3 regions of the Paenibacillus sp. 1-8 genome follow, and region 1 is predicted to be linked to each of the others. Evidence: riboswitches for the same ligand, from Rfam matches in the RefSeq annotation. Region 1 holds a riboswitch; each other region holds the start of a gene.
What was found. Region 1 has a riboswitch for cyclic di-GMP ahead of AC0WRU_RS02565 (transglutaminase family protein). Riboswitches for the same ligand answer to the same signal wherever they lie in the genome.

Region 1 (10,321 bases):
AAATTCCGAAGCCTGTACTGCCGGATATGTATTCCGGTCCGCGTTTTGCAGCTTCGTCGACGTATTTCTTGCTGCATCCGGGCGAGTTCTCCGAGTGGCATGTCGTACATTCGGATGAGCTGTGGCTGTATCATAGCGGCAGCCCTGTGGAGTTGAAATTGGGTGGAAGCGGAGAACAACCTGGTGAAGAAACCGTGATTATCGTCGGTGCCGATGTGGAGGCAGGACAGCATCCACAAGCGCTGGTACCGGGCACAGTATGGCAAACGGCACGTCCGCTTGGGGATGAGCCTGTGCTGGTAACCTGCGTTGTCGCTCCGGGATTCCACTTTGACGATTTCAAGCTGATTGCAAAGGGTACTACGGGTCCAACCGAATAATTGTAATGATGTGTGCATTTGGCGGGTGTATTTCTTTGAATCAACAGGAATCACCCGCCTGATTTATATTCTCCGCTGGGCTTAGATTGTTGCATGGCTTATAGAGGTGCAGGTTGTTTTTTGGCATGGATATTATGGCGCTTTCGAATGTCTTTTGCGAGGTTTTTGATCCGTGTAGAGCTATATGAACTACTCTGTTTCCGGTTGATCTTGGAATACAAGGCATAACGGTTTCTTCCCATTCGTTTGGCATGGTACATGGCGATATCCGCTTCTTTGAGCAATGTCTGCAGATTCTCCTTCTGGGATGGATTCATACTAATGCCAATACTTCCCGTGACAGATAATCTGTGTCCATGAATGCTGTAGGCTCTGCTGATTTTTCTTAGGAGGAGTTCCGCCAAAATCTTTACCTGGTCGGAATCAAAATTTTTTATGATGAGCAAAAATTCATCCCCCCCAATACGAAAAGCCTTTTGGTTCGCATTCATGACTTGTAGCAGATGAAGGCTGACTTCATGTAACAGCATATCGCCTACCCTGTGCCCATAAGCATCATTAATGGCTTTGAAGCCATCCAGGTCAATGTATAAAATAGCGGTGCTTTCTTTGCCTTTATACTGCTTCCAGAAATGGTTGAGCGCATTCCGATTGAACAAACCTGTTACCGGGTCTTGGTAAGCAAGTTTCCTTAGCATAGTTCTTTCCACAAATACGGACCTTAAAAAAACCCCAAGGCATATCCATACGATCAGGTTTAAGATCAATAAACATAAGAGCGTATAGGAGTTTTGAGTTAAATTCAAGTTTATGTCACCACCCATATCATGATAGTACCCCTTCCTCGCTTTGTATAAGCCGAGAAAGGGGATTGTTTGATTATTTTATTCTTTTATTTTTATGCATCCGTCTGTATTTCAAATAGGCACCCAGAAGAATGAAAGACATTCCGCTCACATAGAAGGAAGCAGGACTGTTTTCTCCTGTCTGCGGTAATTTCTTTACCTGCGGAGTGTGACCTGGATCACTTGGGTCCTCGGGGTCCTCAACAGGGAACTTGATACCTCCCTTAGGGATGGGATCATCTTCGATCTCTACAGGTGGAGACGATTCCTGAGGAGGATCAATTTCTGGCGATTTCGGTAGCGCATCGGGTTCTGCAGGGGGCTGCTCAATCACTGGAACACCCAATGGCACATCTTCATCTTCAACGATCTGTGGTTCATTGGTTACTGGCTTAACGGGTACAATCGGTATTTCTGTGGGTTCAGGATCTTTATCGCGCTTTTTACCTGAACCCGGATTCGTAGGCGTTCCCGGATTCGTAGGCGTTCCCGGATTCGTAGGCGTTCCCGGATTCGTAGGCGTTCCCGGATTCGTAGGCGTTCCCGGATTCGTAGGCGTTCCCGGATTCGTAGGCGTTCCCGGATTCGTAGGCGTTCCTGGATTCGTAGGCGTTCCTGGATTGGTAGGTTTACCCGGATCGACAGGGGTCTCTTTTTCATTGGTTACCACAATCTGCTTAATACCTGAGCTTTGTTTAACCGTGGCGTCTATTTTGACCGCTGTCTTCGAGGTTGTTATTTTATAGCCTGCTGGAGCCGTAAGTTCCTCCAGAATATAATCATCATACAGCAATGAATTGAACAAAATTTTCCCGTCTGCATTGGTAGTTTGAATGAGCGGGGCTCTTTTTTGGCTCTTATCATAGAGTGCAAAGCGTGCTCCAGACAACACCTTGTCAGGATGATCCTGGTCGACCTTGGTCACTTCCAGGCTTCCTGTTATGCCTCCCCCTGAACCTGAACCGGAGGATGTCCGCACGATGATTTCTTTACTGGTTTCTCTCAGCTCCGTAGTTAAGCGGTCGCCCTCAAAATAGACGCTGTTACTCACTTTCGCTTTATCATCCGCTTGAATAAAGGATTGATATTCCAAAATATAACTGGATGAAATGGCCTGTGTGAAGCCAAGCTCAAAGGATTGCTGACCTTGATCGTTTGTCGTAATTTTCAGTTTATAATCCTGATCTTTGGCTAATTCAGTGTCTTTGGCAGCCTTTCCGTTGGCTGATACTTTGGTGGAATACAAATGAAAGGAATCTTCAATCAGGATTTGATTGCTGCTGGGTGTATCCACGATTTTGGCGTTGGAGACATAAGATTGCCCTTCATTGATCCGGATCTGCCAGTCAATCTTATTACCATTCTGGCTACCGGATTTTGTAACGTATTCTCCCCCATAGGGCACAGTTACTTTGGCTGCCCACTCAGAGATCATGTTTTTTCCATCCATCAGCAGAGCCTTATTGTTGATTTCTTTATCAATAAGCTCTCCCTCCAATGTGGTCTGAAAAGTGATCCAGTAGGGAGTGTTGATCTGTTCATTAAAATGAATACGCAGCTCATTGCCGTTATCAGCGGTGGGAAGAACAAGGGTATATTGGTCTGCTGGCAGTTCAGCTCCCTTTTCCACACCATTCCACCATCCGAGCAGTGTCATGTCATACACTTTGACAGAGCCGGGAACCAGCTTCTGCCCTTGCTGTAGCGTATCCTTTATTTCAGCCTGATTCAGGGTTTTACGGTTATAGTTCGTCAAGATGTCCCATGTGATGTGCTTGGATGTAGCGTTATAGCTTCCTTGTTTGGCACCGTTCTGCTGTGTCAGATTGTCAGGCCATAGCCGGGCTTCGGCTGCAGCAGAGTAAGATGTTTCATTTTGTACCCATGAGATGGAAGCTTTATTCCAGAAATCCGGCTTGCTCGTATCTTTTTTCCATTCATTATTAAATGTTGTTGAATAGCTGATGGTATACGCATCCTGGATCGTTTTATGGAAACGTATCGTGAATCCTTGCTTATAGTCTTGTGATAAAGGAATCAGTTCATAATCTGCTGGTGATGTTAGTGTTGATTTTCCGTCTGCGCTTTGGATCTTTAATGTATCCGGTAAGAGAGCCAGACCGCCATTCGGAAACGTATCGTTGATCACAACCTGATTCATCGTGTATTTATCCGTATTGATGGCAATAACCCAGGGAATTGTTTTTGTGTTGTAGTTCGGTTCCTTGAAGCCTTTAACAATGACCCCGCTTTTTAGCTCGGTAGTAGTATCTTTGGTTACTCCATCAGACGTTACGGTATTCGTTATCCGTTCATTTTTAAGTACACGATCTATGGCCTTGGTTTGATAACGGATCGTGTATGCTGTCTCCACATCGGAGTTGAAGCGTAAATCGAAGCCGTTGGCCGTTTCATTGTTAACCAGTGAGACGGTATATTCGGAGGATGAAAGCTCCTCAGAAGTAGCTCCTTTGTACACTTTAAGCGAACCGGCCATGAGCTGCTGGCTTTTGTTGAAGCGGTCAGCTAACACGGCTTTCCCGGCGGGAATTTTCTTTTCGCCAAAATTATACTTGATCGCCCAGGATACCGTTTGAGTAACCGGGTCGTATTGCTCCATCTTTTTGGACAAAAATTCGCCGCGTTGAACGGTTACTGTAGCTGTTGCAGAAGCGTCTTTCGTATTGTTGCCTGAAAAAGTGGCTGTGTTGGAAAAACGAGATTCTTCGCTGGTGATGTTAGTGGAGTATTGGATTCGGTATGCGCTGCTGATGTTTCCATCTTTAAAACGGATGATGAAGCCGGTACCAGCCGAATCGGCTTCCAGCGTATACGTATCCTTATCCACCGGATCACGCAGCAAGGTTGAACCATCCACGTTGATTTGTAAATGGTATAACCGAATAGAATCCCTTACCAGCTCCAATCCTTGGGGAGTCGGGTCGGTGACTACAGCATGTTGAACCGTATCCAATTGTTTATTTACGTCAATCGTCCAATCAATCTGATGGGTTCCATTGGCTTTCCCTTGCTTATCCAAGGAAGAGCCTGCCGCAGGCTTGATATTTACGACTGCTGTTTGTACGCCCCCCTTGATCGGGATGGCGATAATGACCTCTGTACTGCCTTTTTCTATTTGCTTGCTGAACTCGGTCTTAACCTCCAGTTTTCCGCTGACATTGGAACGGCTCTCCACGTAATCGTTAAAAGTCATGACCACTTTGCCTTGGCGGTCTACTGTGAAATGGCCAACATTTCCATCTGTCGTAACCAAAGGAGAGGAGATATCTGTGTAGATTACAAATTGCTCGGGCAATTGAAAGGTAAAAGTGTCTCCGGCTTTGTACGTATTGTTGGGAAGCTCCCAGTCATAAATGAGATGGACTGCATCGTCAATGTCCAAGCGACTATCGGGATTGTATACCGCATCAATTACTTGACCAGTCGCATCGGTCAGGGTAAGTTTCGTTAAAATACTTGCTTGAGCAGCTTCTTCAGAATTTGTGGCGGCCGCTGCCTGAACAACAGGAGCTGGTAGGGAAGGAGGCTTCTGTTGTTCTGGTTCTATGACTGGTTCTGTTTCGGGTACTACGATATCATATACATCATTTGTAACGGTTCGCCCTGCCTCGGTTCCGGCAATCTCCGGCTGATCCGGGGCAGGAATTTGAGCATAAGCCTGTGTGATACCAAAAAAGCTTTGTATTGTGAGTAATAATGCAATAATCATTACATTCCATTTTTTTCTCATACTCTATTTAAGTCTCCTTGTCTAAAGATTACTGTATAAAGATTACTGTATATTGTATTCATGTCGGGGCGTTTATAGCATCCCTCCTTCTTTCCCGGAAGTAATATATTCAACGGACTAAGAGTCTGTCCAATGAAATAGAGATAACCCCTAACGCTGCAAATTAAGTAAATCTGAGCAGCAAGGGTGTTCGGATATGGCGAACAGATCCAGCTTTAGGTGCTTTGTCGGGCCTGAACAATGAGGCGATGTGTCGGATTTACAAGAGGGTCACATGTAATTAATGTGAGCAGCTTTTGATTTTCAAAGCTTTTCAGAACGGAGACGTCTGTAGGATCGACAATCGAAATTTTATAGACTGTATAACTATATTGTTCACCCTTGGTATTAATAATGATTTTATCTCCAATCTTTACCTCGTTCAGCCGATTAAATAAACGTCCTGCTGTACGCGCACGGTGGGCTGCTATGGCGGCGTTTCCTGTCTGACCCAGAGCTGCCGTTTCCGACATGTGTACAGATGCGTGCTTCATATTATCCCAAGTTGCACCCTCCAGCACAGGAAGCTTCAAATCAATACGATTAATGCTAATGGTGGCAATGGGGAGTTGCTTAGGGTCTGGTTCATTTGCGGGTACCGAAGGACCTCGTGTGGTTTCGATGCCCGTGTTATCTCCAAGCTTGCTGGACAAGCGCTTATAGCCGTCGATAATGCTAGGGTTCAGTACTTCTGCCTCTTTCAAAAGCTCGCTCTGCTTCCGATCTTCGTTCCATTCATTGGCTTTAGGAAACAAAATAATGAGTATTCCCAAGGCGATGAACAAGTATGATAGCTTACGCAATCTAAAAAACCTCCCTAACTTATGTAAGGTGTATCACATACTGATTTTAAAAATCCTCCCTTTCCATTTAGTGTAGTCTGAGAAAGGGTGCAGGTGTAGATTCAGGCACAATGCTATCTAATACCGGGTTTACATCATCCACAGCCTTCACATTAATGGCCCAGTCAAATTAGTATATTCAACACGGTAGGTTTTAAATGACTGACTAGGTATACAATACCTTCCTTATCTCAACAATTTCTCAACAAGAATAGAAAAAAGCCCTGATCGCAGTGATCAGGGCTTTCTAAAAAAAAATTAATATTGCTTTGTTTTTGTGTATTTGGAGGGTTCTTTGGCCATTGCAAACTTCTGTTTACCGCTTTTTAGAGCGGCATCTACTGTAGTGTCAACGATAACCCATTGATTGTTGATATTGACTTCATTCCAAGCGTGGTAGGTATTCACATAGGAGGATTCGCCCATAACCAGTTTCGTTGGAACATCCACACTTCGAAGCATGGCGGCGAACAGTGAAGCGTATCCATAGCAAATATCTTTTTGCGAAACTAGTGTACGATCAATTTGTGGAAGATAGTCGGGTGATAAGGAAAAAGGTTGGTTGGAATCGTATTTAATATGACTAATGACATACTCGTAAATACGTTTCACCTTTTCATCATCTGTCGTTGCACCCTTGGTTAATTCCTTGGCTTTCCGAATCGCCTGATTCGTATCGCTCCAGTCAATATTTTGAATAGAATTGAGGTATATGGTTTTACTGTCATTCAAATTTAACTGGACCGTTTCTTCACCTATCACTTTATACTGATTGCCAGTTAGCTGTTCCAATAAACGAATGTTATAATTGCCATTGCCCATTTGAAGAGCGAATGCTTCCTCAGGTTTGCTCGAATTCAGATAATAAGAGTATTTCTCCGCATCCTTGGTAATTACGATCTTGGTTTTGACATTGGACTTGACAGGATAACGTATATTAACAATACCGTGGTTTACGTTGTTTTGATTCAGCCATGCCTGACTTTCGGCAGCAAATGCTGTCGTATGTAGGGGGATGGATAATAAAAATACTAAAATTAGTAAAAAAGACGACATTTTCCTCATAGAAAAACTTCCTTTCGGCGGCCAGGCTGCCATCTTAAAAAGAAGGCCCTATAGCTTTGCGTCCCTGCCTTTCGACAGGTTTGCTATTATCGTATAAAGTTTTTCAGGAAAAAAAGACACGACAAAAAGCCTCTCCAACCGGTAGCTGGCTACCATCTTAAAAAAGAAGGCCCTGTAGCTTTGCGTCCCTGCCTTTCGACAGGTTTGCCATTTATCCTGAACAGTCTATATCTATCATTCTATCAGTTAGGCTTCCGATCAGGCAAGCACAATCTCAGATTTTCTCTGTTTTTCGACAAAGTCATCCGATAGATGAGTTTATAGTTTTGCACGATTTCCCCATTTTTTGCGGAAGGAATGTGGGGTTTCTCCGACATGTTCCTTGAATAGGTTGATAAAATGGCTGGTATTGGGAATCCCTACAAACCGTGCGATATCCACAATGGATTCGTCACTGGTTTTAAGCCAGCCTTGAGCCGCTGTGATGCGGACATTAATGAGATAATCGATAGGAGAAAATCCGATCTGTTTCTTGAAGTTTTTAGCGAGATTAAATTTGTTTAACTCAAACATGTCTGCCAGCGAATCCAGCGTAATTCGCTCACTGTAGGATCGATCCAAATATTGCTGAACCTTGCGTATCTCGGTGATCGTATCCTGGTTTACATACGGATGATCGTAAGGGTGCTGCAAAATATACGTCAGCAACTCACCGATGAGTCTGGATGTAAGCAACTCAGCAGAGAAGCTTCTGTCAGATTGTACGTATAACAGGGAACGCAGCTTGTCCGATATGGTGCATGGATCGTTGAGTGATATTACAGGCTTGTTTTGCTTGGCAAATTGTTCGTAGAAATTGTCGATCAGATTGCCGTACACATGTACACTGATAAACTCCCATGCTTCATGACCAGCGGTGCTGTACTGTACGTATTCCTCACAACTAACGAAAAACATATCATGAGGCTTCAATATGTATTTTTTCTCCCGGTACAGTAATTCCCCTTGTCCTGATAACGTAAAAACGAGCAGAAACGAGGTGAGTTCCTTCCGTTCCATGGCATAAGCAGATGTTTTTTTGAAATAACCTATTTCCTGTATATAAAAAAGGGATTGCTTGGCAAAAGCGGAGGGAGTACGTGCAATGACGACTGGATCGCTGCTCCAAGGGGTCCCATTCCTGTTGTTTTTTTGGTCTGTTGTCATATTCAATTCCTTTACAAAAGAGCAAATTTATCAAGCTAATCACTGTTTGTTTAACAAAACAATATGGTGGTTTACACATGATTTCCTATGAATACGGTTTATTTTATCACATCACATAAATGCATGTAGCGAATAATATTTTGAATTATTTTCCATTCGAATTCAGGTGTACTATTATGGTGAAAACAGCCTCGTTTCCTCCATATTTTTAACTCATTCATCCATACGAAAAAGTTAAATCATCTTGAAAAAATTTGGAGATGCCATGGGTTCAATTCATTTCTGGAATAAAATCCAGGAAAGGATGCTAAAGGTATTCTATGCCCATTCCACCTTCCGACGCGCATATCCTTTTGTTTTGAAAAAAATGGGTCTTTGTTCTAGCGAAATAGTTCATTAGGCTTATCATGAAGAAAATTAGATTGGGTCCAATGTTGTGATGTTGTTCACGAACATGTAGATCCAAAAGAGAGATAAATGCGAATATGTGCATACAAAATTACGCAATAAGTGAGCCCACTTGATTGCGCATTTTGTATTCGTTATATAAACTACTTTAGGGAAAATAAACCTAGAAGTTGAAGTTGTCGAGAGTGCTCCAATGCGTTCGTTTTAGCAAGCTCGCATAAATAGTCATTATCATTCAATTTCCCATCAAAAAAACATCCTCACAAACGTATACGTTTGCATCAACTTTTTCTTATCTGTGCCCCTCGAAAGACGATTTGTTTCCGTTGACACGGGACAGTCTATGTTCATACGTTGTTTTTTTACTCGTTTCCTAAATATAATTAAAACAAATAATAAGTATTAACTTTAACATAATTAAAGAATAACATAATATTATAAAAGAAATACCACGTAGGGGGTTTTTATGACAATTAGAATTATCCCTGAATGGATGGTCAATCTTGATGATGAGGACGTAGCATTTATCAAAAACTTCGTTTTGGAATCAGGGTCACTTAAACAGATTGCATCAATATATAAGGTAACATATCCTACAGTAAGACTTCGATTAGATCGTTTAATTCAAAAAATAAACATAACTGAAAATGAGGATAAAGACATATTCGTTTCTCTTATCAAACGATTGGCATTAGATGATCGGATTGATTTTACAACAGCCAAATTACTTGTTAACGAATATAAAAAATCAATAAATAAAGGGGAGAATTAGTATGACGGTTACGTTTTTTTGATAATTTTCTTGATTCTATTTGTCACATTGCTTATTTGGGGGAGCTCAACTTTTAAAACAAAAATCGATTTAAAACGATCTGAGACCCACTTTTATTGGAGAAAAACGACCATTTTAACCCTCTTCAAAAAAACAGGGGGTTTCTCGACAGCCTGAATGAAAATAACTCCATAATTATATGGAGTTATTTTCATTCTTTTACTTTTTAATTGTAAATCTTATGCTCGATCCAAACGAGTTGCCAGCGGGAAGTTTTGTAAAACATAGAAATGATCTGCACTGCCTGCGTCACCCAAAACGCGCGAAGCAGTTGTGGACAAACTTGAAGTCCAAGCTTTGTACTGTGTACCCGCAGTGTCCATGCGAAGCTGCGGAGAAGAGTAAGTAGCTTGACTGAATGTGTTAAAGCCACTGTCTTCCACACCGTGTACCAGCTTTACTGTGTTGTAAGTGCTCAGTCGCTTCAAAGCGTCAGCCGTTGCGGTAACTTCGGTAGCCCAGTCGATAGGCTTGCTATTAATGTACAACGTTGCTTTTTTGGTGCCGTGGTTATACACGAGTTTCATATCAACCGTTTGTCCTGGACTCAGGAAGGATACAGGTCTGGAACGTACACCTTCTTTATCGGCGTCAACGACACCGTTGATGAATACTTTGAAGCCTACACCAGCCTTGTAGGAAATACCGGCTTCAATTGCGGATTTACCAATTCCCATGTACCAGTCAACATATCCATCGTTAGTATGAATACTGGAAGGGATAGTAAGCTTTGCTGTCAATCCTGTGTAATTGGCTGCGGTTGTCTCTGCAACGATTCCTGCGTGTCTGTTCATATTAATATCTACTCCTTATAATGTTTTTTGAGAAGATTTTTTACTGTTTTCTCTTCTCATATATATAGGAGTTTTTTTAATATGTTTTACAACCATACTTCAAAACTTGTTGACTATAACTCGAAATAAGCGGTTGACTTCCCAAATAAATGTTTTTAA
Region 2 (10,321 bases), 710 kb from region 1:
AGCGGAGCGTTCGCCTTTGGACCGGGATTCAAACCTTTATACGATTTTATATAATCGAGTGAATCCCGGTCCAACAGCGATCGTAAGATCAAATCCATCCCGTAGCGGGCTACTCAACCGTGCACCATCCGATCAACTACCCAATTATAGAGAGGAAGTGGAGAGTTATGAAGCTCGTACTTTTGTCTGGTGGTTCCGGTAAAAGATTATGGCCTTTGTCCAACGATTCCCGTTCCAAACAATTTTTGAAGGTGCTGGAGAGTCCGGAGGGGAATTCGGAATCCATGGTGCAACGGGTGTGGAGACAACTGGGGGATAACGGCTTGTCTGAATCCTCGTTCATTGCAACAGGGAGAGCGCAGGTCGAAATGATTCAGAGTCAGGTTGGGCAGGATACGCGCATCATTGTTGAGCCGGAACGAAGAGATACCTTTCCCGCCATTGCGTTGACAGCGACCTATCTATATTCCATCGCTGGTGTTTCGCCCGATGAAATTGTTGCTATATTGCCGGTAGACCCCTATGTAGAGGATGCTTTCTTTGCTACCGTCGCCCAGTTGGAGCATACTCTCCAGGAGAGTGAAGGCAAGCTTGCGTTAATCGGGGTTGTCCCTTCTTATCCTTCTGAGAAATACGGTTACATTATACCGAAAAACGATGCCACACAAGGTAGCACAGGCTACCGTGAAGTGAGCCATTTTCAAGAGAAACCCGACCGGGAGCAGGCGGAGCGTCTGATTGAACGCAATGCTCTATGGAACTGCGGGGTTTTTGCATTCAAATTAGGTTATTTGCTTGATATCTTGGCATCCAAAGGATTGCCGCTGAACTATGAAGAAATGCAAAAGCAATATTCTTCTCTGGAAAAAATCAGCTTTGACTACGCGGTAGTCGAGAAGGAGAAGGATATCGTTGTTCTTCCGTATGATGGCTTCTGGAAGGACTTGGGTACCTGGAACACCTTGACGGAAGAAATGTCCCATCAGCAAGTGGGCAGAGGTGTAGTAACAGAGGATTGTGTCAATACGAGCCTCATCAATGAACTGGACATTCCCGTGGCGATTATTGGAACGAATGATCTGATCGTAGCTGCCAGCCCGGATGGCATCCTTGTGACTAATAAGGCAGAAAGTCCGCGCATCAAGGAAGTGCTCAAAGCACACAATCAGCGTCCAATGTACGAAGAGCGCCGTTGGGGGCATTATCGGGTAGTGGATTATGTGAAGTATGACGAGGGCAACGAGGTATTGACCAAGCGAATCCGTGTGCTGCAAGGAAAAAATATCAGCTACCAACTTCATTTCAAACGGAGTGAAATTTGGACCATTATTAGCGGTGAAGCGGAAATTATTTTGAATGAAAAGCTGCACAAGGTGAGGGCTGGTGATGTGGTTCGCATTCCAGAAGGGACGAAGCATAGCATTTTGGCCGTGACCGATGTGGAATTGATCGAGGTACAGACAGGTTCTGAGCTGGTCGAAGAGGATATTGTCCGCTTTTGCATGGATTGGGATGAAATTTCCCGTCACCAGTTTATTTCATAAATCTTTCGTAAAAATGAAAAAAGACTCATTTATGAAGTTTTTTAGCCCGAACTGTCGAAAATACGCAAAAATCTGTAAATTTATGAACATGACCTATTAAATTTTGGTAAAAAAAAGTCGATACTTAGGGTAAGAAGGAATCCAAACTCCTTCCACGATAAACGCAGCCCTGTTGAAAGGCAGGTACGCAAAGCTAAAGGGCCTTCCGTGAGGATGGCAGCCTGGCTACCGAAAGGAAGAGCGAGAGTGAGCCCCTATTTTACCCCTGTGAATCGATGGATACGCAGTGTACTCCCCGTTGTTATGCTTTTTTCTTTGTTGCCCGTCGGTTTTGGTGAATCTCTGTCCGTGGCGAATGCTGCCACATTACAGCCTGTTAATTCGGACGCTTCTGCTGAGACCCGTGAACTATACAGCTATTTGATCAGCATCTCGGGGAAAAAAATGGTCACGGGTCAACATGATTATTTGGAAAGTCCGGATGAATTAAGCAACAAGGTCCAAAAAATCAGTCAGGCGTATGCTGGTGTACATGGCTACGAGATGGGAGCCATCTCCGGCCAGTCCGCCGCTACGGAGGCAGCACAACGTAAAAATGTCGTCGATAGCGCCATACGTTGGAGTAGAGCTGGCGGCATGGTTACGATGACTTATCATGAACCGTTGCCGGGTAAGCCACTGACTTGGGCCAATGTGCAGGCGAAAGTAAGCCAGGCGGAGTTCAACAAATACGTGACGCCGGGTACTACGCAGTATAATCTTCTCATTGCCGATCTGGATAAGGTCGCTGTATCGTTAAAGCAGCTTCGTGATGCGGGCGTTCCGGTATTATGGAGACCTTACCACGAGATGAACGGCGACTGGTTCTGGTGGGGAAACAAAAACAATTTCAATCAGCTATGGAATATCATGTATGACCGTTTTGTAAACACGCATCAACTGAACAATCTGCTGTGGGTATGGAGTCCGAATGCGCCTAATTCGTACACCTTCCCATATACCCCGAAATATCCGGGGGATGACAAAGTGGATATTTTGGCTGTAGACATCTACAGCAATGATTTTAAGCAAAGCCATTACGAAGAACTGCTCGGATTGGCACGGAATAAGCCGATTGCCATTGGGGAACACGGTGAGGTGCCTAGTCCCGAGGTGATGCAGGCTCAGCCTAAATGGGTGTATTCCATGACCTGGGGCAAGATGCTGACCGAAAATAACACGACGGATCAGATTCAGGATTATATGAATGATTCGGCAAGCTTGACGCGGGATGATGTGAAAGAAGGGTTAGCTGCGATGAAACAACCTGATACGGAGCTACCGACCGTACCGGACACGGGGCCAAACGATCCAACTCCGGCTCCGCCAGTGGTAAGTAAACCAGCCCCGCCTTCCGTTCCGGATATGGTCTACGCGAACGGGGTGCGGGGTGAATATTTTAACAGCATGGATCTGGACGGCACCGCTGTTTTGGTTCGGACAGACAGTAAGCTGGATTATAACTGGCGTGCCTCCTCGCCGGATCCCAAGGTGAAGGCTGATCAGTTCTCGGTCCGCTGGACGGGCAAAATCAAGCCGCAATACAGTGAGACCTATACGTTTACCACGATATCCGATGATGGTATTCGTGTATGGATAGACGGCAAGCTGATTATTGACAGTTGGTTCAAACAAAGCTGGACTGAACGCAAGGGCAGCATTACCTTGCAAGCAGGAAAAATAGCAGATCTGAAAGTTGAATATTATGATGAAACAGGCGATGCAATGGCACGTCTGATGTGGGAAAGTCAGCATGAAGCGAAAGCGGTGATCCCCGGCAACGCTTTGTTTCTTCCTTGATATATACTCTTTCCCCGCCAAAAATTTTGAGGAGAGAGGGTGGAACACAATGATGAAAAAATGGTTGACCCAAAGGTATATAGTAGTATTGGCCGGGCTACTGGGGGTCGCAGCTATAGCGATGATCGCCTGGTTTATTCATACGCCTCCCAAGAGTGAAGAACTTCAGACGGATAAAGTAGCGGCGGCCAGCCCGATATGGAAGCTCGGTCAGCAGGATGACTCTTCAGCAGAATTTAAGGGTGTAGTCGGTAAGGACAATGTCAATATTTCTGCGGCCTCTACCGAGTCGTCTGCTAAAGGAACATCGTCAGCGATGTCCGTAGCAGGAAGTACAGCGGCTCCGGTATTGCTCAGCAGTGGAGATATTCCTCCCGGTCTAAATGCGTCCACGAATCCTGAGCTGTCACTTCAGTACAAGCTCGATCAGGTTCCTCCGAACGGGGTGATATTCCGTGTACGGATTTTGGATGCGGGCAAAGCCGTTCCTCAAATGGTTGTATTTTCAAATCATCAGTTGTCTGGCATCATTCAGATTGCCGGGGTTGCCGGCACAGGCAGTGCATATAATTTCAAAAGCAATTACGAGCTATATATACCTAAAGAGCAATTGCAAAGCGGTGTTAACGTACTCAAGCTAAAGACAGCGCGCTGCCTATACTGCTCCTCTACTGAAGATAAAAATGTGTGGTGGACTTGGGATGACTTGAGCTTGGAGACGTTAACTTCACCTGCGACCGAGCCGATACACGGTAAATATATACTGACCGGAACGAATGTCAATAATAAAGAATTTTATTATGATGAGGGTGCAGTTAAACATTTACCATATGTTCTCAAATGGCTGGGAATTGCGTATAGCGGCAATGTCATGAGAGTCACTTGTGCCAGTAATGTAAACAAGGCCTGCACAGACGTGGGAGATTACTACCAAACGTTGAAGCAGTATAATATGCAATCGTCAGCTTTGTATTTGTATACAGGCGATATCAAGCTGCAAAAAGACGGCTCCCTGCCGGAGACGGCCAAGCAGAAATTGCGCGATTATGTAAAAAAATATGGTTCATACCTACAATATTACGAAGTGGATAATGAACCTGGATTGTTTAACCGCTCGAAAGCGGTCAATTTGGCCGTAGCCAAGTGGCTGAATACGGAAGGTAAGCAATTGGCGCCGCATCTCAAAACGGTTGCGCCGGGCTGGGCCTACTGGCCGACCTATTCAACCAAGGCATGCAAAAACCAAACCGGAGGTACGCTCAAATGCGGCGATCCGGATGGATGGGAGCGGGACCCGGCACAACGTAAGCAACTGGAGGATGTCACTGACCTGACCAATGGACATGCCTATGGCGAATCGTATAACGAAGAGGGCGGAGGCAGCTTTGTTCAAAATCTGAAAACGTTCGGCGGTTCAAGTAACGGGCTGGAGAAGAAGATGCTGAATACGGAGTTTGGTACGAACGATACGCATCGGGACAACCCTGAGTACGGGTCCAGTCAGCCACAAGCAGCAGCGTTCGACCGGATTATGCGTTCGCAGATCGGTTTTGCCGATATGTTTATCCAGCATGCAGCTTTCTATAAGGACTACACGCTGTTTAAAACCGACTTTGACCTGCAAAATCACAATCCGGCGAATACGGAAATTTATCCGTTCGGACAAGGGCAGGACAGCCGTGTAAACATCATGAGACGCTTGAGTCTGGCTTATGCCACACACGGGAAACCATTGACTTATAGGGTACTGAATCCGGAGGAAACAAAGGATAGGATGGTCTATGTCCGTGCAGTGGATACCTCCAAACTGAAGCCGCTGGTTGGCAGTGGCGCCACCTCGGACAAATTGCTGGTGAATCTGGTGAATTTCGAATCCACAGCACAGACGATCCGTGTACGGGTGACGATGCCGAAGGCCGGTTTGTACACGGGTGAGCGCTTCGGAGCCGGGTCAACCTACAGCCAGGCACGGCGTTCCCTATCAGGACTTAATGCTTCGCCTAATCTCGATTTTGAAGAAAAATTGGGACCCGGCGAGTCGGTGCAATACATTCTGGAATTGAAAAGTACAGATCAGGCCGCGGCTTCGGCTCCAACAGAGGTGAAGGCCGCCTCTGTAGAGGCAGGCGCGGTAAAGATTGATTGGCTTCAGGCAGAAGGTGTATCAGCCTATGATGTGCTGCGTGCGGAAGGGACAGACGGGGCGTATCAGGTGATCGCCTCCGAAGTAGCGGGAAACACGTATACGGATCACACGGCGAAAGCCGGGAGCCACTACGCCTATAAAGTCCGAGCGACCGGAGGCACCCAGATATCCCAAGCCGCCAAGGTCGCTTAACCAGGACAGAATGCAGAATAGGACCAGAGTCGAAGAAAACCTTACATGTAACCGAAAACAGAATGCCAAAGAACCTATCAGGAGAAAGTAGGACCTGACAGGTTCTTTTTTATTTGAAAATCGTTCTGATTTGGCAAATCATTGCGTATATTTCAGAAAAAAACACAGAAATCCTTTAATTTTCTCGTCATAAGACGACAACATTACAGGTACGTGTTCATATATAATAGTTTTGCTCGTAATTATACATACATGTTTGTGGGGATTCTCTTTCCGGTGACCAAGAATGATAAAGTGAGGTTAGTGCCGAATGAACAAGGAGACAGAATCAGGGATGAACAGCCATCTTCTACGAAACAACGAACGGAAAGCAGACAAACCTGTCGTCCACTTGGACATCCGGGATATTTTGCTTCAATGCGGTATCACGATGCCGCAATGTTTACAGAGCGAAGCGGACGGAACCAAGGGTCGGAAGGATAAGAGCGTGTAAAATATCGGCTGCCGGCACTGCTAAAAACAGGAGTGAACCGGCTCCCCCCTTCTTTATTCCATCATTCGTTCCATGCGGACAAACGCGATAAAACGCTTGGCTTCTTCCTCAGATAAAGTTCGTCCGTCAATGGTCAGATTAAAACGCTGCAGGATATCTTCATCGGACAGCTCCAACTGGTCCACAAATTCCCTCACATCTGAATCCAAAATCGCTGCCGGATGGCTAGTGCGTCCTACCAAGTAATCAATGGATACCCCGAAAATGTCTGCAAGCTTGGTCAGTATCTCAAAATCTGGCTTGCGCCGGTTTTTTTCATAGTGAGAAAGAGCCGCCCGCGTAATTCCGAGGGATTGCGCTAGTTCCTCTTGTTTTAATCCCTTATGTTCCCGTAATTCAGCGATGCGGGTGCCATAATTCATCTGATATTCCTCCTGAATGCAAGGTTGAGAAAGTAAAAACAGCAATTTTACGCTTGACAAGATACGATTTGTATCATAAATTAGTTATGTAAGATACATAATGTATCAATGCTTTATAGTTTTATCCATATGCTATCGTTTATATACCCTGGGAGGCCACGGATGGTTTAGCACTTGTGCAAATTCGCTGGCTAGACCTTCTATGCGACATTATATAACATTTTACTATATATTAGAGGCTCATGCATCGTTCTTTTCCCCGGTATGCAGAGGATCAGTACAAGCGTCATCGCATCGAAAACAAGTCAATCAGGGAGGACTGGTCTTGTGCAGTTGAAAGAGTACATTCGTATGGTCCGAAAAAGAATATGGTTAATTGGCGGTATCGTATTGTTGGTATGTGCTGTTGTGGGCGTGAAAAATGTATATTTTACCCCTCAGGTTTATGAAGCGACAGCGAAGCTTATTATCAATCAGACGCCAAGGCCGGATCGTGCGGGTGTCGTCGATTACAGTGTCGTTCAAACAAATATAGCCTTAACGAACTCCTATAAGCAAATTATGATGTCCTCGGCAATTATGGACCAGGTGGTTGCCAGCTTCCCCGATCTCAAGGTCACTCCGTCAGCTCTAACGCAAAAATTAAGAGTAAACACCGCAGGTGATTCACAGGTCATGGATTTAACAATCCGCGATTTATCGTATACAAAGGCTGTCAAAACCGTAAATGCGGTAGCCAAAGTATTCAAACGCCAAATTCCCTCTATCATGAAAATGGATAACGTCACGATTCTAAGCGAAGCCAGCCTGACTGAACCAGCTGTTCCCGTGAACAGTAATGCCGCTATACAGATGCTTATTGCTTTTACCGCCTCCTTGTTGCTGGGTATAGGCTTGGCTTTTTTGCTGGAAGTGCTGGACGATACCTTTAAAAATGAAGAGGATGTTGAAAAAGAACTTGGCCTGCCTACCCTGTCCCTGATTACGAAAATGAAAAAAGAAGACAGACGCTCCGACGGCTCCGCTACAACTCCCAAACAGGTAGGTGAAGGACAATATGCCGCGACTAATCAATAACCAGCTCGTCACATCCCTGCATGCCCAATCTTCTGTTTCGGAGGAGTACCGTATGCTTCGTACGAACATCCAGTTTTCCTCTATAGACGAGCCGATTGAGGTTATGATGGTGGCGTCAGCTCAGGCGGGTGAAGGCAGGACGGTCACGATTAGCAATTTGGCTGTAACGTATGCGCAAGAGGGGAAAAAGGTGCTCGTCATGGATATGGATTTACGCCGTTCTTCCTTGCACCACATGTTCGGCTTGCGTAATCATACCGGTTTGACGCGAGTCCTTGCCAACCAGCAGCCATGGCAGGATGTGGTTCAGGAAACCGGGATCGACCATCTGTATGCCATTACAGCCGGACCTGCTCCGCCGAATCCGTCCGAAATGCTCAGTTCCCGCAGAATGAACGCTCTAATGGCTGAGCTGAAGGAGCATTATGATGTGATTTTAATGGATACGCCGCCATTGCTGTCCTTTCCGGATGGCTTCATTATAAGCGCTATGTGTGACGGAGTGATTTTGGTGGTGCAGGCAGGGAAGGTCAAAAAGGATCTCGTTAAGAAAGCAAAGGCAAATTTGGAAAGAGTAAAGGCACGTATTTTGGGCGTGGTGCTCAACAACGTGAAACGATCAAATACTCGTGCCGAACGCGGCATGGAGGAACGCAACCTGACATGAGCAGCAACGAGGGAAATGAAAGTTAATAAAATTCTTTTAACAATGAATAAATAATACTTATATATCGGAAATCGAGGTGATGAGCAGTGTCTTCTTCCCACTCGAACGAGACCGAGGCTTTGAGTACGTCAGTGGAAGTGTATTCGGTCGCTCATGGGCTTGAACGCCGACAAGGATTGAGCGTATATCCGTTCGTGAAGCGAAGTATGGACATCATGCTGTCGTTCATTGGATTAATCGTGCTGTGCCCGGTATTTTTGCTCGTGATTTTGCTGATTAAGCTGGAGGACCCGAAAGGAAGTGCGTTATTTTATCAGGTTCGTATTGGTAAAAATGAGCGACCGTTTCGCATGATTAAATTTCGTTCCATGGTGTCCGATGCCGAGGACAGACTATCTGCGCTGCTGCTGGAGAATGAAATCGAGGGTGCGATGTTCAAATTGAGGGATGATCCGCGTATCACCCGAATTGGGCGCTTTCTCCGCAGAACGAGTATTGACGAGCTACCGCAACTGCTGAATGTATTGCGTGGGCAGATGAGTCTGGTAGGGCCCAGACCCCCGCTACCCAGAGAAGTCCATGATTATACGGTAAGGGATAAGCTGCGTCTGACGGTTACGCCAGGCTGTACCGGCCTATGGCAGATCAGCGGTCGTAATCATCTGAGCTTTAACCAGATGGTAGAGCTGGATCTGGAATACATATCCAGACGCAGTTTGCGCACGGATATCATCATCATGCTGAAAACGTTCCGGGTGCTATTGGGCTCCAACGATGCGTATTAAATTCACTCCAACAGGAAGGGTAGGGGAAAGCATGGATCTTTATTCCAACATATATGTAGCAGGGCACAACGGACTGGTGGGTTCTGCAATTGCTCGGGCATTGAGCAAAGCAGGCTATCGTAACCTGATCACCCGCACAAGCAGTGAGCTGGATCTGCGCAACAAGGAGGCGGTAGACCGTTTTTTCGAAACCGAGTCGGTGGACTATGTATTTTTGGCAGCAGCCAAGGTTGGCGGGATTTTGGCGAACAACGATTACCCGGCCGATTTTATCCGTGACAACCTGCTCATACAGACGAATGTAATTGATGCAGCATACCGGGCGAAGGTAAGCAAGCTGCTGTTCCTCGGGTCCACCTGTATTTATCCCAAATTTGCCCCGCAGCCGTTGCGGGAGGAATATCTGCTCACGGGTGAGCTGGAGCCAACGAATGAGGCTTATGCTATCGCTAAAATTGCCGGGATTAAAATGTGCCAGTCCTATAACCGTCAATATGGAACCCGTTTTATTTCGGTGATGCCTACGAATTTGTACGGTCCGGGCGACAATTTTGATCTCCAGACCTCTCATGTGCTGCCCGCGCTCATCCGCAAGTTTCACGAAGCCAAGCTGAGTCAGTCCCCGACGGTAGAAGTATGGGGTTCCGGCACACCGCGTCGTGAATTTCTTCATTCGGATGATTTGGCGGAAGCCTGTCTGTTCCTGATGAACGGCTATGAGGGCAATGAGATTGTGAACATCGGCGTTGGGGAGGATATTTCCATCCGGGAGCTGGCTGAACGTGTGAAGGAAGTCGTCGGTTATGAGGGGGAAATTACCTTTAATACGTCCGCACCCGACGGCACACCGCGTAAGCTGGTGGATGTGTCCCGAATTTCCGGGCTGGGCTGGTCGGCGCGTATTTCACTGGAAGAGGGATTAAGGTCTGTCTATCAGGCGTTTCAAGGTCTGGATCTGGTTGAACAATAAAAAAAACGGTGGAGGAATAGGAATGAAAAAAGCGCTGATCACAGGGATTACCGGACAGGACGGATCTTATCTGGCTGAGTTGCTGCTGTCCAAAGATTATGAGGTGTACGGGGTACGCAGACGTACCAGTACGCCGAACTTTGAAAATGTGGCACATATCCAGAATGACATTCATTGGCTTTCTGG
Region 3 (10,321 bases), 2.3 Mb from region 1:
TAAAGATCTTCCCATTATCCCTGAGCAGTTTAAAATTGTACCGAATCCGAAAACAAAGGATCAGTTAAAAATAATTGGTGAGTTGGCCAAACGCTGCAATGCAATCGTGAATGCTTGTGATGCAGGGCGAGAAGGGCAATATATTTTTGCGTTGATTCAACAGCAGTTAAAGCTTCGTCAGCCGGTCAAGCGACTGTGGATCTCAGATTTAACGGCAGAGAGTATTGCGGCAGGCTTCGAGCGCTTGCGAGATGCTTCGGAGTTTGAATTTCTGACTCAGGCTGCGCGGGCACGAAGTGAAGCAGACTGGTTGATCGGTATGAATGCCTCCAGAGCCTTTACAACACGGCATAATGCGTTGTTATCGGTTGGACGGGTGCAGACCCCTGTGCTGGCATTGATTCATGATCGTGAAAAGGAAATTGAGGCGTTTCAGTCTCAAACCTTTTATGACGTGTGGGCCGAGTTTAAGCAAGATCAGATCAAGTACAAAGGTGCGTGGCAGGGAGATCGGCTCACCAAACCGGAAGAAGCTGAGGCGATAGCAGCCGCAGTTCGCGGAAAAACAGGTAAAATCACCAAATATGATGTGAAGCAGACCAAGGAATATCCGTTCAAGCTGTACGATTTGACGCTGCTTCAACGCGAGGCGAATGCCAAGTATAGTTATTCAGCCAAAAAAACACTGGATGTAGCACAAGCGCTTTATGAGCGGCATAAGGTCATTTCCTATCCGCGTACTAATTCCAACTATGTAACGGAGCAAAATATAGACGGTATGCACAAGGCGCTTCGTATGCTGGGCACAGGTCCTTATGCTGATCTGGTACAGCAAGCGAACCCTAATTTGGTCCATAAACAGAATAAAGCTGTCTGCAATCCATCCCGTGTTGAGGATCACCATGCTATATTACCGACGCTGAAAAGACCGGGAACACTCAGCAAAGAGGAACAAAATGTATATGACCTGATAATCCGCAGGTTTTTGTCACATTTCTTCCCGCCTGCCGAATATAAAATGCATACCGTGATGACTCAGGTGGACAAGCATCTGTTCAAAACAAGCATTAAGGAACTTCTGTCCTTGGGCTGGAAGGTAGTTCTGAGCAAGGCAGATCAGGATAAAGGAAAAAAGAGCAAAGCACCGAAGAAAGAGGAAGAAGAGGAAACGGACGAATGGACGGACAAGAAGTTTGAGATTGATGCAGGTCGTCCGGTGGATTGCACTCGTGCCGAGATGAAAGAGAAAGCCACGCAGCCGCCTAAAAGCTACACTGAGGGCACGTTGCTTAAAGCCATGGAAAGCGCAGGCAAGCAGATGGAGAACGAGGAACTGCGCGAGGTTATGAAGGATGCGGGATTGGGTACGCCGGCGACACGTGCTGCCACGATTGAACGGTTGAAGAAGGTTGGCTACATTGAAATGAAGGGTAAAAAGATCCTCATTACGGATAAGGGTAAAATGGCTATTGACCTGATTCGTCATGCGGGGGTTGACCTGCTTGCCTCGCCGGAAATGACAGGTCAATGGGAACGCCGTTTGCATCAAATTTCCAAGGGGGAAGCTGCCCAGGAAAAGTTTATGGATAACGTTAAAAAGTTTACCTTATCCATCATTGACAAGGTGAGGCAGCAACCACCGGCTCCAGCAAACGCATTTGGTGAGGAAGCAAGAGGCAGACGCTCGGGTAGTAAGGTAGCCGCCCGTAGTGCAGGCGCAAGCAGCTCTGGCGTGAGGGCAGCGCGAGCTTCGTCCGCCGAGCCGTCGGGCACTTCGCCGGGCCAAAGGCAGACTTTAGGCAACTGCCCGCGGTCGAATTGCGGCGGGAGCATTATCGAAGGCCGCAAAGGATATGGATGCAGCCACTACAAGCAAGGCTGCGGCTTCGTCGTCTGGAAGGAATATGCTGGCAAGCAGATTACGGAAACGATGCTCAAGTCTCTGTTGACGAAGGGACAGACACAGTTGTTATCTTTTAAACGCAAGGATGGTTCGACCGTCAAAGCAAGAATTGTTCTGAATGAAGCAGGTACAGGGCAACTTAGCGTTCGTGAGGAAAACTGATACAGGTACAGAGTATGATTTTCGACAGCTTAAAAAAGAAGGCCTTTTCTAGCTGCCATCAGATGATTTCTGAATTCATCAGGAGTCATCTTTTTTATGTTTCGTACACCAAAATTCCCCATAAGAGATGATTCTATAACATTTTATTAAACATTTGTAAGCTTCCAACCGATAAAACAAATAAGGGTTATGCAAGAGTGTTTTTTTAGGTAGTTTATAAAGCAGACTCTATGCATAGCGTTCAAAAAACTTCCCAAAGCGGACTGTGCAAATCAGGAAGAAAAGTTGTGTTATGTGCTTTAAAACGTGAAGGCAATCGTTTCACATGAAAACTTTTTTACGGGAGATGATGGAAGGATCGTGGAAGAGAAAACGGTAAATGTGGCAGGCTCACTGCAATTACGCAAGCTGGGCAACTCGGATTTAAAGCTGTCACCGCTGGGGCTTGGGTGTTGGCAGTTCAGCAATGGAAAAGGGATAGTCGGGAAATTCTGGCCAGTGCTGCGGCGGGAGGATATACGGCAAATCGTTCAGACCAGTTTAGAAGGTGGAGTTAATTGGTTTGATACCGCCGAAGCATACGGTGGCGGACAGTCTGAGCAGCTACTGGCCGGCACGCTGAATGAGATCGGAGGACTGCTCGCGGAACAGGCGAATATCGCTACGAAATGGTGGCCTGCCTTTCGGACCGCAGGCAGTATCACAGCAACGATTGATGAACGTATTCGCCATTTGGATCAACGGACGATTCACCTCTACCAGGTGCATTCGCCTTACTCCTTTGCTTCGGTTGGCGCCGTGATGAATGCGATGGCTAAACTGGTTGCGCAAGGAAAGATTAAATATGTGGGCGTAAGCAACTTTTCCGCGCAACAAATACGTGAAGCCGATCGTGTGCTGCAAGAACACGGCCTTCGCCTAGTTTCGAATCAAGTGAAATACAGCCTACTCGACCGGAGAATCGAACAGAACGGAATTCTGGACACGGCCAAAGAACTCGGCGTGGCGATCATCGCATACTCTCCGCTAATGCAGGGGATCTTAAGTGGGAAATTCCATAAAAATCCTTCTCTGGTCAAGTCGATCAAGGGTCCGCGCAAGTGGACGGCGGCATTCCGGGATTCGGGGCTGCGGAGATCGAAGCCACTGATTGAAACATTGGAACAGCTGGCTCAACAATATAACGTGACGCCAACGCAGATTGCCCTGAATTGGCTGATTAACGCTCACGGAGAGAATGTATTTGCGATACCTGGGGCTTCAAAAGTACATCATGCCGTGGAAAATGTGAAGGCGATGCAGTTTACCTTGACAGTCGGTGAGATTGAGATGGTCAGCCACGTTTCCAACCAAGTGCTGAGATCAAAGTGATCATGGCTCAAATAGTGGAATATTCCGTTCTTCGGGGTGCTACGCTTTGTGACTAGACCTTGGATATATCCTCCGCAGTAAGCTTACTTGCTCTTAATCAGTTGGAGAGGGGGTTCCCTCTTGTTTTCCTGGTTTGATTTTGGCTTTCTCTTAAAAATGTTGGAAAAAGCACGTTTTACTCTTCCGAAGTTGCACTCCAACTGTCCTTCACTCCCCGTGTACACTCACGTCGCTATTTTCGGCGAAACATCGAATGCGAGAGAAGCTTTGAAACGTCATTTTTAGGTGGATCACAAATCCATCATTTTAAAAAAAGCTAAGCCGCTAAAGTTGTGCAGGTTGTTATCTCTGAATCTTGGGGGTGAGAAATTAAGTAATATGAACTGGAGTTGTCGGATGACAGGAATTTAGTGGCTTGCTGATGTGTTTTAATCAGCAGCTAACAACGTATTGTAAAACTATATCAAGGTAAATGTTTTGAGAACTCAAGGTCAGCTCCTACCGAATGCAGGAGGAAGAAGCATAAGAGCATGCTCAAAAGATGTAAAAATATACGAATGTATTTCCCGTTAATCGTAAACACCTCGAAAGTGGTGGACACAAAGCCATGGGTCTAAAGCTGGATTAAACAGCCATGATTGCCAGGTTGCCGAAGGAAACCGGGCGAAGTCTGCTGTCTGTTCCTGTGCTTTTATATATGGGAACAGGCTTCTTTTATTTGTAGGAGTAGAACGCATGAAATGATTAACAATAGGAGGTAATTTTATGCAAACGAGCGTAATAAGTGTCAAGGAGTATCCGTTAAGTTCCTATCAGAAAGATATATGGTTCGAACAGTGCATGTACCCAGCGAAGCCCATTTACAATATCGGTGGGTATGTTGAGGTTAAAGGAAACCTAAATACGGCTATTATTAGGCAGTCCATGCAGTTATTAATCAGGCAAAATGATTCCCTCAGTGCCCGTTTTATCGATAAAAAGGGAGAGCCTTATTTAACATTTTTGCCGGAAGCTGACTATGAAGTTCCGTTTCATGATTTCTCGGTGAAGGAAAACCCAAACTCTTTTTGCATCAATTGGATGAAGAAGGAATTTTTAAAGCCTTTTCAACCAGAGGACTTCTATTTTCAATTTGTTTTGTTGAAAGGTGCCCCGAACACATACTTCATTTTACTTAAAGTTCATCATTTGGTGATCGATGGATGGGGATTTGCTCTCTTAATCAGTCAAATGTTTGACAATTACAATAAATTGGCGCAAGGAAATGGCGAAATGAACAGAACGGTCTATTCCTATGCCGATTTTATTTCCGATAATCAGAATTATCTGAATTCTCCGGCCTTTTTAAAAGACAGGGCGTTCTGGCAGAACAAATATCTGACCATTCCCGAGCCTCTGTTGAGCAGAGGCATGGATATCGATGATGGTGACGGCGATTCCGTTTGGAGTGATCGGCGAACCTTAACTATAACCAAGGCGTTATACAATCAAATGATTGAATTTTGCAAGGAGGAAGGATGCTCGTCGTTCCATTATTTTTTAGGCATACTGTTCCTATATTTCAGCAGGATTTGCAATCGGAACGAAATGGTGATCGGCGTCCCGGTTTTTAATCGGAGCAAAGCGAAATATAAGCAGACTATGGGACATTTCGCCAACGTGCTGCCGCTGCGGATCAGCCCCGAGAAAGATATAAGCTTCAAAGAACTGATCAAGAGCATCAAACGTGAGCTTATGCAATGCTATCGTCATCAGAAAATGTCTTTCGGTGAAATTTACCGGGCGGTTTACGAGAATAGCAATGAGAAAGGCAAACTGTTTGATATATCGCTTTCTTTCGAAGAACAGGAAACGAGAGAAGCATTGATCGGCGCAGCAAGCCGGATTGTAAGTATGCCGCATCATCATGAAAGAAATGCACTCAATCTCCTGATATGGGGACAAGAAGGTGAAGCGGATGTAGCCGTTAATTTTGACTATCAGATACAGGCTTTTGAAAGATTCATCCCCATTGAGAACGTTATCTCCCACTTTGAATATTTATTTGCTCAAGTCATGGAGCAAAGTGAAACTCTTATTTCGCAAATCGAAATCGTGCCAGAGGAAGAAAGGAGTACGCTAGTTCGCGGTCTTAACCATACGGAGGCGGAATATCCGAAGGATCAAACGATCCACGGGTTGTTTGAGGAACGAGCGAAGCAAAGAGCAGATCATCTGGCTTTGGTCTGGGGAGAACAAACGCTGACCTACCGGGAGCTGAACGAGCAGGTGAATCGGCTGGCCATTGTCTTGAGAGAGCGTGGAGTGAAGCCGAACGATATCATCGCCATCATGGCGGAGCGTTCCATGGAAATGGTCATAGGCATCCTGGGAACACTCAAAGCGGGCGGAGCCTACCTGCCGATAGATCCGAATTATCCGGAGGAACGGATTCACTACATGCTGGAGGACAGCGGCGCGTCCATTGTACTGACGCAAAAGCATCTCCGGGACAAGCTCACCTATCACGGGGCCATCATGGACTTGGATGACGCAAGCCTGAGGTATATAGAGCTAGACCGTGCCAATCCGGAGCCAGTTAACAATCCGGAGGATTTGGCTTATATCATTTATACCTCGGGATCTACGGGGAAACCCAAAGGGGTCATGGTAGAACACCGGGGAATCATCAACCTCCAGCATTTCTTCCAGGAACAATGGGGCGTGGATGGATCGGACCGGATGCTGCAATTTGCCAGCAGTTCGTTTGATGCCTCGGTTTGGGAAATGTTCACGATTTTGCTGGGAGGTGGAACGCTGTATCTGGTTTCGCGGGATATTATTAATAATCTGAATGAATTTGCACGCTTCATGAACGAAAACCAAATTACGATTGCGCTGCTGCCGCCTACCTATCTGGCAGGGATTGAGCCGGACAGGCTGCCGACGCTGAAAAAACTGGTGACAGGCGGATCAGCGATTACCAAAGAGCTGGTTATGCGGTGGAAGGACAGCGTGGAGTATATGAACGCCTATGGTCCGAGCGAATCGAGCGTAATTGCAACCGCGTGGACGTACCGGGGAGAGGATATGGGGTATCCATCGGTACCGATTGGAAAACCGATTGCCAATACTCGAATTTACATTATGGATACACATCAAAAGCTGCTGCCGCTGGGAGCAGCCGGGGAAATGTGCATTGCGGGAGACGGATTGGCCAGGGGGTATCTGCACCGGCCGGAGCTGACGGCGGAGAAGTTTGTGGCGAATCCTTACGAGGCTGGAGAGAAGCTGTACCGGACAGGCGATCTGGTACGCTGGCTGCCGGACGGGAATATCGAATTTTTGGGAAGAATCGACGATCAGGTGAAAATTCGGGGCTTCCGCATTGAGCTGGGTGAAATCGAAGCGCAGCTAATGAAGCATCCGCTTGTCCGGGAAGTGGCGGTGATCGCGAGGGAAGACAAGCAAGGCGAGAAGTATCTGGCGGCGTATTTTACAGCAGAGGGCGAACCGGGAGCGGAAGAGTTGCGGGAACAGCTTATGCAGGAGTTGCCTGATTATATGGTGCCGTCCAGCTTTATGCAGCTGGATGACATGCCGATGACTCCGAGCGGAAAAATTGACCGAAAGGCATTGCCCGAGCCCGATCTGAGCGTGAATGCAACGGAGGAATACGCGGCACCGAGAGACAAAATAGAGGAGATATTGGCTGAAATATGGGAAAAAGTCCTGAAAGTCGAACGGGTAGGCATTAAGGATCACTTTCTGAATCTGGGGGGAGATTCTATTAAAGCCATCCAGATCGTGTCCAAGCTTCACGATTATAAGCTAAAGCTGCAACTAAAGGAGCTTTTTGACCATCCTGTGATTGAACAATTGAGTGCCTATGTACAATCTGTCGAACATACTGCTTTTCAAGGAATGGTAACAGGGGAAATTATGCTCACTCCCATCCAAAGCTGGTTTTTTGAGCAGCCTTTTGCAGCAAAACATCACTTCAACCAGTCTGTTCTGTTACATAGGAAACAGGGCTTTGACGAAAAGGTGTTAAGAAAAGTGTTCGATGGCTTGGTGGAACACCATGATGCTTTGCGTATTGTAGTGCGTGAGAAGGCGGGACAGGTGGTTCTGTTCAACCGGGGCACGGAAGGCGAACTATATTCGCTGGAGGTAAAGGATCTTACAAATGATGATATATATGATAGCTCCGTAAAGGAAGAAGCCGCCCAGCTTCAGTCCCGCATGGATTTAGAATGTGGACCTCTGATGCAAGCGGGCTTGTTCAAAACGAAAGACGGTGACTATCTGTGCGTAAGTATTCACCACCTGGTGGTTGACGGGATTTCTTGGCGGATTCTTTTTGAGGATATTTCTACAGGATACCGACAGGCGGAGAAGGGGGAAGAAGTCACATTCAGAGGGAAAACGGACTCTTTCCTGGCATGGTCTGAACAACTTTATACGTATGCCGGCAGCGGGGAGCTTCTGCAAGAAATCACGTATTGGTCCGAGCTGGAGCAGAATGAAATCAAGCCAATTCCCAAGGATCATTCCGTTCATGGCAGAAAATATATGGATAGCGATCATATCGAAATCGTGCTGGATGAAGTTGAAACCGCCAAGCTGCTTAGAGAAGTGAATAAGGCTTACAATACTGAAATCAACGATGTTCTTTTGACGGCATTGGGAGAGGCTATTCGGGAATGGACAGGAGAAGATAAGGTGCTTGTTAACCTGGAAGGACACGGACGGGAAGAAATCATTCAGGATATGGATATCAGCAGAACCGTAGGCTGGTTTACCGCCCAATACCCTGTGATTTTGGATATGGCAGGCGTCAAGAACGTGTCTTCCCGGCTTAAAGCCGTTAAAGAAAGCCTCCGGCGCATTCCGCAAAAAGGCATCGGCTACGGCATTTTAAAATACCAGACGTTCCCTCGGAACGAGGAAATCTTAAGGTTTAATTTGCACCCTGAGATCAGCTTCAATTACCTGGGGCAGTTTGACCAGGATATCGATGCCGATATATTTACCATCTCCGATGTTCTTGCCGATGAGACGATTTCACCCGACATGCAAAGACCTTACTGCTTGGACATTAACGGAAGGGTGACTGATGGAAAGCTGCGGCTGAGTTTCGCCTATCACAAGCACGAATATGAAAAGGCCACGCTGATCACAGTGGCAGAAGGCTTTAAGCGCAATCTGGAGCAAATTATCGAGCATTGCGTATCACAGGAATATACGGAACTGACAGCCAGTGATGTAAGTTCCAGCAACATTACGACGGCGGAGGTAGAAGAGGTATATCGCGCGCTGGGGGATTCTAAGCCCAATATCACGGATATTTATACACTGACCCCTATGCAGTCGGGAATGCTCTACCACTTTCTCAGAGAACAAAACTCTCATGCGTATTTTGAGCAAGTCGTAATCAGTTTGCAGGGTAAGATCGATAGAAGCTTGTTTGAGCGTGCTTTCCAGCAGGTGATTCAAAGACACGATATTTTGCGGACCGCCTTTGTTTATGAGAAGGTGGAAAAACCGGTTCAGGTCGTTTTAAAGGACAGATCGGCTGAAATGTTTTTCGAGTATATTTCCTTCTTGACGGAGGAAGAGAAAGAAAACTATCTCCAAGCCTATTTGGACAAGGATAGAGAAAAGGGCTTTGACCTCACCCGGGAGCCGCTGATCAGATTTGCCTTGATTAGAGTGAGTGCCGACAGCTACCGTTTCATTTTGAGTTTTCATCATATCATTATGGATGGATGGTGTCTTGGCATTGTATTTAAAGAGCTGCTGGAAATTTACAGTGCGCTTCATAAAGGAAGCATACCGCAATTAGGCACGGTGTATCCTTATCGTCAATATATTCAGTGGCTGGAACAAAGGGATGACCGGGAGACGGCGGATTACTGGGAGAATTATCTGACAGAGTACGAACAGCCAGCGCTGCTGCCTAAAATCAAAAGTGGTATAGCTAATCCGGGATACATTCAGGAGGAATACGATTTTACGATAAATAAGGAAATGAAGGCGAGTTTGGAGAGAATCGCAAGAGAAAACGGCGCCACGTTAAGTACGGTGATACAGGCCGTATGGGGAATCCTGCTGCAACGGTACAACAATACCCAGGATGTGGTGTTCGGAACGGTTGTCTCGGGAAGACCGGCAGAAATTCAAGGCGTTGAACAGATGGTAGGGCTGTTTATCAATACGATTCCTGTCAGAGTCCGGGCAGAGAAGGAAGAAAGCTTTTCAGCCCTGGTTGCCAAACTGCAGCAGGAGGCATGGGCATCGGAGCAGCATCACTATTATCCACTGGCGGAAATTCAGTCGCGGACCGCCCATGGAGGCGGATTGGTGCAAAACCTGCTGGCCTTTGAAAACTATCCGATAGAGGAAGCTGACAAAGGACAGGGTGACCACGGAACAGATTTGAGGATTCTGTCCACAAAGGTCTCCGAACAGACGAATTTTGATTTTAATTTCATTGTTGTGCCTGAGAACGATTTGCAGATTAAATTCCGCTACAATAGCTTGGTCTATGACAGAGGCTTTATGGAGCGGGTAGCCGGGCAGACTAAAATGATCATCCGTGAAATCATCCGTTGTCCAAAGATGAGGATTGAAGATATCGAGATCGTACCGGAGGAAGAGAGCAGCGTGCAGCTCCGTGATTTTAACCGCACGGAGGCGGAATATCTAAAGGATCACACGATTCAGGGACTGTTTGAGGAACGAGCGAAGCAAAGAGCAGATCACCCGGCTTTGGTCTGGGGAGAGCAAACGCTGACCTACCGGGAGCTGAACGAGCAGGCGAATCGGCTGGCCATTGTTTTGAGAGAGCGTGGAGTGAAGCCGAACGATATCATCGCCATCATGGCGGAGCGTTCCATGGAA

Region 2: it holds a riboswitch for cyclic di-GMP, as region 1 does, so the genes downstream of both, AC0WRU_RS05845 (glycosyl hydrolase) here and AC0WRU_RS02565 (transglutaminase family protein) in region 1, are expected to answer to the same signal.
Region 3: it holds a riboswitch for cyclic di-GMP, as region 1 does, so the genes downstream of both, AC0WRU_RS12930 (non-ribosomal peptide synthetase) here and AC0WRU_RS02565 (transglutaminase family protein) in region 1, are expected to answer to the same signal.

Annotation. Positions count from the first base shown of each region.
Region 1 covers NZ_CM149995.1:547,638-557,958, forward strand. Annotated here, with positions in the region: gene AC0WRU_RS02545 (cupin domain-containing protein) at 1-380, shown strand, start outside; gene AC0WRU_RS02550 (diguanylate cyclase domain-containing protein) at 479-1,078, opposite strand; gene AC0WRU_RS02555 (collagen binding domain-containing protein) at 1,260-4,976, opposite strand; gene AC0WRU_RS02560 (class D sortase) at 5,192-5,818, opposite strand; gene AC0WRU_RS02565 (transglutaminase family protein) at 6,116-6,922, opposite strand; cyclic di-GMP riboswitch class I at 6,936-7,017, opposite strand; cyclic di-GMP riboswitch class I at 7,060-7,141, opposite strand; gene AC0WRU_RS02570 (AraC family transcriptional regulator) at 7,241-8,128, opposite strand; gene AC0WRU_RS02575 (DUF2089 family protein) at 9,003-9,308, shown strand; gene AC0WRU_RS02580 (hypothetical protein) at 9,548-10,162, opposite strand.
Region 2 covers NZ_CM149995.1:1,261,734-1,272,054, forward strand. Annotated here, with positions in the region: gene AC0WRU_RS05840 (sugar phosphate nucleotidyltransferase) at 168-1,544, shown strand; cyclic di-GMP riboswitch class I at 1,697-1,777, shown strand; gene AC0WRU_RS05845 (glycosyl hydrolase) at 1,758-3,383, shown strand; gene AC0WRU_RS05850 (hypothetical protein) at 3,433-5,721, shown strand; gene AC0WRU_RS05855 (hypothetical protein) at 6,032-6,214, shown strand; gene AC0WRU_RS05860 (helix-turn-helix domain-containing protein) at 6,268-6,636, opposite strand; gene AC0WRU_RS05865 (YveK family protein) at 6,964-7,713, shown strand; gene AC0WRU_RS05870 (CpsD/CapB family tyrosine-protein kinase) at 7,694-8,380, shown strand; gene AC0WRU_RS05875 (sugar transferase) at 8,467-9,165, shown strand; gene AC0WRU_RS05880 (GDP-L-fucose synthase family protein) at 9,197-10,135, shown strand; gene gmd (GDP-mannose 4,6-dehydratase) at 10,158-10,321, shown strand, end outside.
Region 3 covers NZ_CM149995.1:2,854,147-2,864,467, reverse strand. Annotated here, with positions in the region: gene AC0WRU_RS12940 (type IA DNA topoisomerase) at 1-2,065, shown strand, start outside; gene AC0WRU_RS12935 (aldo/keto reductase) at 2,426-3,436, shown strand; cyclic di-GMP riboswitch class I at 4,001-4,090, shown strand; gene AC0WRU_RS12930 (non-ribosomal peptide synthetase) at 4,202-10,321, shown strand, end outside.